DNA from 3 places in the Mycobacterium sp. NPDC003323 genome. Region 3 is predicted to be linked to each of the others. Evidence: predicted binding sites of a transcription regulator. Region 3 holds the regulator's gene; each other region holds the start of a gene.
The links. The regulator LexA, encoded in region 3, represses DNA repair genes until DNA is damaged. The targets are predictions, from matches to a motif close to CGAACANNTGTTCG.
Positions count from the first base shown of each region.

Region 1: ACWDUN_RS04895 (DUF222 domain-containing protein) is a predicted target of LexA. The motif match lies at 1,384-1,397, and genes of this name have one in related genera.
Region 2: ACWDUN_RS11110 (DUF222 domain-containing protein) is a predicted target of LexA. The motif match lies at 1,963-1,976, and genes of this name have one in related genera.

Region 1 covers NZ_JBSFSB010000001.1:1,046,891-1,050,271, forward strand. The annotation lists gene ppc (phosphoenolpyruvate carboxylase) at 1-1,321, shown strand, start outside; gene ACWDUN_RS04895 (DUF222 domain-containing protein) at 1,548-2,870, shown strand; gene ACWDUN_RS04900 (ATPase) at 2,966-3,337, opposite strand.
Region 2 covers NZ_JBSFSB010000003.1:307,427-310,807, forward strand. The annotation lists gene ACWDUN_RS11105 (SIMPL domain-containing protein) at 1-422, shown strand, start outside; gene ACWDUN_RS11110 (DUF222 domain-containing protein) at 482-1,810, opposite strand; gene hpt (hypoxanthine phosphoribosyltransferase) at 2,156-2,731, opposite strand; gene tilS (tRNA lysidine(34) synthetase TilS) at 2,745-3,381, opposite strand, start outside.
Region 3 covers NZ_JBSFSB010000001.1:796,940-800,320, reverse strand. The annotation lists gene ACWDUN_RS03585 (oxygenase MpaB family protein) at 1-486, shown strand, start outside; gene ACWDUN_RS03580 (DoxX family protein) at 483-899, shown strand; gene lexA (transcriptional repressor LexA) at 964-1,638, shown strand; gene ACWDUN_RS03570 (sunset domain-containing protein) at 1,639-3,381, opposite strand, start outside.

The DNA.
Region 1 (3,381 bases), 250 kb from region 3:
CTCCGCCCGCGCGGTGCAGGTGTTCGGGCCGCAGGCCATTCCGAACTACATCATCTCGATGTGCCAGTCGGTCTCGGACATGCTGGAGGCCGCGGTGCTGCTCAAGGAGGCCGGGCTGTTGGATGCCGCCGGCGACACCGTGCACGCGCCGGTGGGCATCGTCCCGCTGTTCGAGACGATCGACGATCTGCAACGCGGCTCCTCGATCCTGGAAGCGGCGCTTGCCCTGCCGGTGTATCGGGCCATGGTCGACGCGCGCGGCGGGCAGCAGGAGGTCATGCTCGGCTACTCGGACTCCAACAAGGACGGCGGATACCTGGCGGCGAACTGGGCGCTGTACCGCGCCGAACTGGATCTCGTCGAGTCGGCCGCCGAGACCCGAATCCGGTTGCGGCTGTTCCACGGTCGCGGCGGTACGGTCGGCCGCGGTGGCGGACCCAGTTACGACGCCATCCTGGCGCAGCCGCCCGGTGCGGTGAAGGGTTCGTTGCGGATCACCGAACAGGGCGAGGTGATCGCCGCCAAGTACGCCGAACCGCGGATCGCGCACCGCAATCTGGAGACGCTGCTGGCCGCGACCCTGGAGTCGACGTTGCTGGATACCGAGGGGCTTGGCGACGGCGCCGACGACGCGTACACGGTGCTCGACGATCTGGCCGCCCGCGCCCAGCGCGCGTACGCCGAACTGGTGCACGAGACACCGGGATTCGTCGAGTATTTCAAGGAATCGACGCCGGTCAGCGAGATCGGCGCACTCAACATCGGCAGCCGGCCGACATCGCGCAAGCCGACGACCGCCATCTCTGATCTACGGGCCATCCCGTGGGTGCTGGCCTGGAGCCAGTCCCGCGTGATGCTGCCCGGTTGGTATGGCACGGGTACCGCCTTCGAGGACTTCATCGCGGGCGACGACGCGAAACTGGAGGTCCTGCGCGATCTCTACCGCCGCTGGCCGTTCTTCCGGACGGTGCTGTCGAACATGGCGCAGGTGCTGTCGAAATCGGATATGGGCCTGGCGGCCCGGTATTCCGAACTGGTGGCCGACGAGGAACTGCGGGCGCGGGTCTTCGACAAGATCGTCGACGAACACGAGCGGACCGTGCGCATGCACGGGCTGATCACCGGTCAGGACGATCTGCTGGCCGACAACCCGGCGCTGGCCCGGTCGGTCTTCAACCGGTTCCCGTACCTGGAGCCGCTGAACCATCTGCAGGTCGAACTGCTGCGGCGATTCCGCAGCGGTGACCAGGACGAGCTGGTGCAGCGGGGCATCCTGCTGACCATGAGCGGCCTGGCCAGCGCCCTGCGCAACTCCGGGTAGGTCGCCGCCGGCATCAGTCCCTCGGAATTTCCCTTGCGCAGGGCCAGCAATGGGCGTACTATCGAACACAAGTTCGAAGCGAAGTGGCTCCCACTCTCCAGGTGAGCCCGTGTCGGCGGCTACGGTCGTCGAAGAGGTTCGACGACCCTGACGAGGGTTGATCTGAGCCGTGGTGCCTCTCGTGGGGCAATGTGTGTTGGCCTTGTCCGAAAGGTTGGGTCCCGTGATGGACGCCACCGATCTCAATTGTCTTGTTGATGCGCTGATCGACGATCTCGCTCCGGCTCCGCCGCCGGGTGACGGCGCGCGGCGCACGTTGTTTGAGCTGTTGGAGTGTCCGCGGCCGGTCGTCGACGACGAGCCGTTGTTGGCGGTGCTTGCCGCGGCGGTCACCGCGGGGAATTTGCTGGCTTTCGTTGTCGCGTCGGCTGTCGCGGCGACCGAGCAGGCGGGCATCCCGGCGCGCAGGCACCTGCGGACCGGAACGGATCTGCTCGGTTTGTTGGGGATGGCGCCGAGTGCGGCGAAGCGCGCGGTACGGGTGGGACGCGCGGCACCCCGGCTGCCGGCGCTGACCCGGGCCCAACGATTGGGTGGGTTGGGGATCGAGTTCGTCGACGCCGTCGGTAAAGGAGTGGCCCATATCGAGCGCCGGGTCGAGCTGTCCGAGGACGACCGGGTGGGCGTGGTGACCAAGCTGATGACACAGGTCACCCCGGTCGACGTGGACAAGAAGGCCCGGGCGATCGCCATCGATCGCGCAGCGGCGCTGCCGCCGGAGGAGCGTGCGGTGCCGGTCGCCGAGGACACCGACCTCAACGAGATGACCCTGGTCCAGAACAGCGAAGGCCGATTCGAGGCCACCTTGGACCTGGACGTGGGGACCGGGGAAGAGCTGTGCGCGGCGTTGGATCCGTTGTGCCGGCCGGTGCCGCTGCCCGACGGCTCACCGGACCCTCGTCCGATCGGTAGGCGCCGCGGCGATGCGGTCGGGCAGATCCTGCGTACCTATCTGTCCCAGTCGACGCGCCCGATGTCGGGTGGGGTGTTGCCGCATGTCACGTTGGTCCGGCCCGCGGGGAAGGTGTCTGGTGGCGAGGGTGTGGACACCCTGGGGTTCGGTGGGCCGGTCAGTGCCGCCACGGCCGAGCTGATCGCGTGTGACTCCACCTTGTCATCGGTGATCGTCGACCACACCGGCGTGCCGCTAGATCTAGGGCGCAGCGAGCGGCTGTTCACCCCGGCGATCCGTAAAGCGTTGGGGATACGGGACAAGGGCTGTGCGCATCCGGGGTGTGGGCGGCCGGTGTCGTGGTGCGACGCCCACCACATCACCCCCTGGAGCCACGGCGGGACAACGAGTTTGGACAACGGCGTGCTGCTCTGCCGATACCACCACACCCAGATCCACCACGGCGGCTGGCAGGTCTACCTCGGCCCAGATCGGCACCCCTGGTTTATCCCACCCCACCAACCGGGTGAGCCAGAACCACCACATTTGCGCTCGCACGCCAGACGCACCATGACCGATTTACCCACCGCCGCGTAACCCAGCCTTACCAGTCGGTTCCACGCACATTGAAAACTACACAGCGAAAGCGGCCGGACGGTCGTTCGCGGATCGAGCCGAGGGTGCCGGCAACACTAGATCCGGGCCGCCCGGCGCAGCTGGGAGATCACGCCGCGCACCGCATTGTCGACGGAGGCGATCGGGGCGGCGATGGCCTCGCCGATCTCGACGATGGCCTCCACCCTGGCCACGATGACCTCCAGCCGCTCCACCATGGCGATCAGGCGCGGAGCGAGCTCGTCGATGCTGGTGATGGTCGCGTTGAACCGCTCCAGCGTCACATCGAGGTCGCCGATCGAATTGTTCAGCGTCACGACCGTGCGGTCGAGGTCGCTCAGCAGCGCCTCGACCTGGACGACGGTGGCGTCGGCGTTCAGAGCCGCCTGCGTCAGCGTCTTGATGCGCCGCGTCGCCGGGCGGGTACGACCGTCGCCTTTGTCAGCCATACACGCCAGTATGGCCGCTGACGGAACCGAATCGCGTCAACGCA
Region 2 (3,381 bases), on a different contig from region 3:
AGGTATCACTGCAGCCGCAGTACAACTCGGATGGCACCCGCATCGACTTCTACCGGGCCAGCAACGGCGTCGATGTGAAGATCCGTGACGCGGACCGGGCCTCGGACATCCTGGCGCTGATCGTGAACACCGGCGGCGATGCCACCCGGATCAACTCGGTGAGCTACTCCATCGCCGACGACTCACAACTGGTGCGCGACGCCAGGGCCCGCGCCTTCGAAGACGCCCGGGACCGCGCCCAGCAGTACGCCGAACTGTCCGGCCTGGACCTGGGCGAGGTGGTGTCGATCTCGGAGGCCACCGGCCCGACGCCACCGCCGCCGGTGCCGATGCCGCGCAGTGCGATGGCCGAGGCGGTGCCGCTGTCACCCGGTGAGCAGACTGTCGGCTTCACCGTCACCGCCGTGTGGGAGCTGACCTAGCATCCCGAGCGGCACCGCCGGTTCACTGTGTAGTTTTCAAGGTGCACTGAGGCTTTGGGTTATGCGGCGGCCGGTAGGTCGGTCATGGTGCGGCGGGCGTGCGAGCGCAGGTGCGCTGGCTCGGGTCCGGTCGGTTCGTGGGGTGGGATGAACCAGGGGTGCCGGTCGGGGCCGAGGTAGACCTGCCAGCCACCGTGGTGGATCTGGGTGTGGTGGTAGCGGCACAGCAGCAGCACCCCGTTGTCCAAACTCGTCTCGCCCCCGGCGCCCCACGGCTTAATGTGGTGGGCGTCGCACCACGACACCGGCCGACCACACCCCGGATGCGCACAGCCCTTGTCCCGTATCCCCAACGCTTTACGGATCGCAGGGGAGAACAGGCGCTCGCTGCGCCCAAGATCGAGCGGTACCCCGGTGTGATCCACGATCACCGAGGTCAGTGTGGAGTCACACGCGATCAGATCCGCGGTCGCGGCACTGACGGGCCCACCGAACCCGAGGGTGTCCACGCCCGTGTCACCAGACACCTTCCCGGCGGGCCGGATCAGGGTGACATGCGGCAGCACACCACCGGAGGTCGGTCGTGTCGACTGCGACAAGTAGGTGCGCAAGATCTGCCCGACCGCATCACCGCGACGCCTACCGATGGGCCGGGGGTCCGGGGATCCGTCCGGCAGCGGGACGGGCCGGCACAACGGATCCAACGCCGCGCACAGTTCTTCCCCGGTGCCCACATCCAGATCCAACGTGGCCTCGAACCGGCCCTCACTGTTCTGGGCCAGGGTCATCTCGTTGAGGTCGGTGTCCTCGGCCACCGGCACCGCACGCTGCTCCGGCGGCAGGCTCGCTGCGCGGTCGATGGCGATCGCGCGGGCCTTCGAGTCCACCTGGGCCGGGGTGGTCTGGATCATCAGCGTGGTCACCACCGCCGCGCGGTCTGCCTCGGACAGCTCGACGCGGCGCTCGATATGGGCCACGCCCTTGCCGACCGCGTCGACGAACTCGATGCCCAACCCACCCAAACGCTGCGACCGCGTCAACGCCGGCAACGACGACGCCACCCGCCCGACCCGGGCCGCGCGCTGCGCCGCACCCGGGGACATCCCCAACGCGGTGAGCAGATCCGCCCCGCTGCGCAGGCGTTTGCGCGCCGGCACCCCCAAACGCTCCGCAGCCGCCACCGCAGAAGCAATGACGTGATCACTGAGGTTGCGGATGGTCACCGCAGCCGTCAGTACCGCCAACAGCGGCGCCTCGTCGACCACCTTCCGCGGACAGTCCAGCAGATGAAACAACGTGCGCTCACCGACGTCATCATCGGGTGGAACAGACGGTGCGAGATCGTCGATCAACGCATCGATGAAAGAACTGAAATGGGTGGCGTCCATAACGGGACCCAACCTTTCGGACAAGGCCAAACACACACACGCCCCATAAGGGGCACCACAGCTCAACCGAACCCTCGTCAGGGTTGTCGAACCCCTCGACGACCCGTAGCCGCCGACACGGGCTCACCTGGAGAGTGGGAGCCACTTCGCTTCGAACTTGTGTTCGATCATACGCCGAATCTGAGCACCGTGCAACAGATTTCCGACACAAGAATCTGCGGCTTTCTGCATCACGACATCGGTAACACTTTGCATTGTCTCGGTAGAGAAAGTGCGCGCGAGATGACCCTGATGCGTCCAACGCCCTGAATAGCTGATGCGGCCCGGACCGACGAGCTCAACACACTACGGAGTCTCGTAGACCCGCGGCTCCAGCGTCCCGATATAGGGCAGATCGCGATAACGCTCGGCGTAGTCCAGGCCGTAGCCGACGACGAACTCGTTGGGGATGTCGAAGCCGATATAGGTCACGTCGACGTCGGCGCGCACGGCGTCGGGCTTGCGCAACAACGTGCACACCCGCAGCGACCGCGGGTTACGGGTGGCGAGGTTGCGCAGCAGCCACGACAACGTCAGGCCGGAGTCGATGATGTCCTCGACGATCAGCACGTCACGATCGGCGATATCGCGGTCGAGATCTTTGAGGATGCGCACGACGCCCGAGGAGGACGTCGAGGAGCCGTAGGAGCTGACGGCCATGAACTCCAGCTGCGTCGGGACCGGGATGGCGCGGGCCAGGTCGGTGACAAACATGACCGCGCCCTTGAGCACGGTGATCAGCAGCAGATCTTGATCACCGCCGCCGGCGCGGTAATCGGCGGCCACCTGGGCCGCCAATTCGGCAGTCTTGGCTTTGATCTCGTCTTCGGACAGCAACACCGACTTGATGTCGCCGGGATACAGGTCCGCGGTCACGAACACAGCGTAGCGGGGTTCACCGGACAGGCTCGCGGTAGAGCACCAGGACCCCGTCCCGACGGCCCGCGAACAGCCGCTCGGCCGTCAACGGGCTGGGCACCGCCACACCGCCCTGACCTCGCCAGTCGGTGATCAGGGCGTCGACGGCGCGGATCTGGGTGTCGTTGAGGTCGCATGCGCCACCGGCAAGCAACCAGCCGCGGATGACGCGACGCCGGATCGCGGTCGGCAGCGCCGCCAGGGCGGCGGTCGCCATCGGATCGGCCACCAACTCGGCCGCCGCCGCGTCGAGGGCGTCGGTGTCCTCCCGCAGCGCGGCCGCTGTGCGGGCCAGCGCCGCGGCCACCCCGCCGCCGAGCACCTCCTCCAGCAGCGGCAGCACCTCGGTGCGCAACCGCACCCGGGTGAAGCGCGGGTCGGCATTGTGCGGGTCCTGCCATGGCCTCAGACCGAGCGCGGCGCAGGCGGCCACCGTGGTGGCGCGCCGCTCACCCAGCAGCGGCCGGCACCAGGGGTCGTCGTAGCCGCGCATCCCGGCGATGGAACGCGCCCCCGACCCGCGGCCCAGACCCAGCAGCACCGTCTCGGCCTGATCGTCCAGGGTGTGCGCCAGCAGCACCGGCGCCCCGGCGCGCGCCGCCTCCAACGCCGTG
Region 3 (3,381 bases):
TTGCTACGCGACAACCGCCGACTGGCCCGGCTGTTGCACGTGCCGATGCGCGACTACCCGCAGACCCCGGCCGAGATGGATGCCTACTTCGAGTCCTGGATCGACAGGCTGGAAGCCACCCCGCAGGCACTGCAACTGATCGGCGAGATGAAGACCGGCAAGGTCGACCTGCCGCCATCGGTGCCCGCGCTCCTGCGCCCGCTGGCGCGCCGGATCCTGCGCCCCGGGCTGCGGCTGAATTACCTCTCGGTGGTGGGGCTGCTCGATCCGCGGTTGCGCGCGAAGCTCGGCGTCACCTGGAGCACGGCCGAAGAGCGTGAACTGCAGCGCATCTACACCGTCATCCGCACGGCCTACCGGATCCTGCCGGATCGGCTGACCTATTTCCCGCTGGCCTATCACGCCCGCAAGCATCACGAGTGCCTGGAGAAGATGAAGCAGCGCCAGCAGAAGTCCTTCGCCTACAACCTGCCCGGTGCCCGATGAGTGAGGTGCCCGCACCGCCGCCCACCACCCGCGCGCGCAGCATCGCCCGCCTGACGCTTGCCGGCGCGATGATCTTCGCCGGCCTCAGCCACCTGTTCTGGGCCCGTGAAGAGTTTCAGGCTCAGGTGCCGAAGTGGGTTCCGATGGATGCCGACGGTGTCGTGATGGCCTCCGGTGGCGTCGAGATCACCCTCGGCGTCGGCCTGGCCCTGCTGCGACGCGACCGCGTCCTGGTCGGCCGGCTGCTGGCGGCGTTCTTCGTGCTGATCTTCCCGGGCAACATCGCGCAGTACCTCAACCATGCCGACGGTTTCGGCCTCGACACCGACACCAAGCGCCTGGTCCGGTTGTTCTTCCAGCCGGTGCTGATCGCCTGGGCGCTGTGGTCGACCGGGATCCCGCGACGCCGATGAAGACACGCGACACGCCTCGAACACATGTTTGATTATCGGTGCGGCGGCGACTACATTCAGCCCCATGAGCGACAGCAGCGACACCCCTGAGGCACGCTCCGGCCTGACCGAGCGTCAGCGCACCATTCTCGAGGTCATCCGCACCTCGGTGACCACCCGTGGCTATCCACCGAGCATCCGGGAGATCGGCGACGCCGTCGGACTCACGTCCACCTCGTCGGTCGCCCACCAGCTGCGCACCCTGGAACGCAAGGGCTATCTGCGGCGCGATCCCAATCGCCCACGCGCGGTGGACGTCCGCGGCGCCGACGACACCGTGACGCCGATCGTCGCGACCGACGTCGCGGGCTCCGACACACTGCCGGAGCCGACCTTCGTCCCGGTGCTCGGACGCATCGCCGCGGGCGGACCGATCCTGGCCGAGGAGGCCGTCGAGGATGTCTTCCCGCTGCCCCGCGAGTTGGTCGGCGAGGGTTCACTGTTCCTGCTGAAGGTGGTCGGCGAGTCGATGGTCGACGCGGCGATCTGCGACGGCGACTGGGTCGTCGTCCGTCAGCAGAACGTGGCCGACAACGGCGATATCGTCGCCGCGATGATCGACGGCGAGGCCACCGTGAAGACCTTCAAGCGGACCAAGGGCCAGGTGTGGCTGATGCCGCACAACCCGGCGTTCGAACCGATCGACGGTAACGACGCCGTGGTGCTCGGCAAGGTCGTCACCGTGATCCGCAAGGTCTGATCAGTCGGCCCGCACGAAACCGTTCGCGCGGGCGAACTCCTCACTGGCGAACCAGATCTCGGCCTCGGTATCGCGGTAGCCGCGGCTGCCCGGCGCCCAGTACAGACCCGTCTTGGTGTCCGCCTTGATCGGATAACCCTCGGGGGCCCGGTAGCGGTCGGTGGTGGCCAGCCGCATGGACGTCCAACCGGCGTCTTCGGCCTCGTCGTCCGGTGCCGCCGCCGCGTGCCGGCCGCTGGGGACCTCGGGCTCGTAGGACGGCAGCGGCGGGACCCCGACCACCGCGGTCGGCGGCTCGACGTCGAGTTCGGGTACCGACGGCTCCGGCGGCAGCGTTTCGATGCGGGTGGGCGCGGTGTCCACCGCGTCCTCGTCGAACACCGGCTCCTGCGGTGCTTCCGCCGGCTCCGGCTCAGCGCCGTATTCGGGCTCAGCGCCGTATTCGGGCTCGTCGCCGTATTCGGGCTCGTCGACGTACTCGGCGTCGACGAAATCGTCCCGATCGTCGTCGTCGAGATCCTCGCCGAGATCGTCGGTGAAGTCGTCGGCGGGACGGGCACCGGCCTCGGCCGAACGCTTGGCATACGGCGGGGTCTCGCCGACCGGCGGCACCAGCGCCCACGGGCTCTGCGCACTCTGCTGCTCGTAACCACCGTCGTGCAGCACGCCGGTCTCGGGTTCCGCGTCGCGGCGGGCGTCGGGACCGTCATAGCCGTCATAACCGTCGTAGCGGTCCTCGTAGCCGCCGTAACCCCGGTCGTAGTCCTCGAATCGGTCGTCGCGGGAGCGCCGATTGCGCAGCACCGCAACGGCGATCACCGCGATCAGGCCGACCAGCGGGATCAGGCCGAGCAGCCACCACCAGCGCCACGTGTACCACTTGTCACCGTCACCGCCCGACGCCGCCTCGGGTGCGGCCGACGGGTTCTGCGGCGCCTCCGCGCCGGGCACCTGCAGACCGGTCAACTGCGATTGCAGGCCGGCCGGCTCGGTGCTGAACTGATTGGTGGACGAGTCCCAGGAGATGGACCCGCCGTTGAACTGCTGGGTGACGATGTTGCCGTTCTCGGTCTGATCCGCCTTGGGTGCGCCGAGCTCACCGGTTGCACCGCCCAGCTTCTGCCATGCCGCATTCATCGCGCCACGGACGATGACGGCACCGAAATCGGGCGTCCAGAAGATGACCGGCTGGTCCTCGGCGGCGAACGGCACCACCGCACTCTGCGGAGCCAGGCCACCATCGGCTTCGCTCGCGGTGGGAAATCCGAGATCCCCGGTCGGCCCGCCGACACTCTCGTACTTGGCCAGCACCTGACCGGTCACCACGTTGGCACCGGTGGCCGGGCTGTAGAAGATCTTGCCGCCGGCGTAGTTCTGACCGACACCGTCGGCACCGATCGCGTACTGCGCACCCTCCTCGGCACCCAGCGGGCCGAGCTCCCCACCGGCCGCCCGGCGGGCCGCGGCGATGGCCGAGGTGGCGTCCGAGGGAACCTCGACGGCACCGAGTTGACCCGCCAGTTCGGGCGGGACCGTCGTGAAGGTTCGAGTCTTGCGGTTCCAGGAGATCTCACCACCGGTGAACTTCTGGCTGACCACATCGCCGTCGGTGGTCTCGTCCTCGCTGGGCACCCCGAGCACCCCGGCCGATCCGCCCAGGGTGTCCCAGGCGCTGTTGATCGCACCGCGGACCACCCGGGCACCGGTGTCCGGTGTCCAGAAGATGACCGGGCTGTCCGGGGC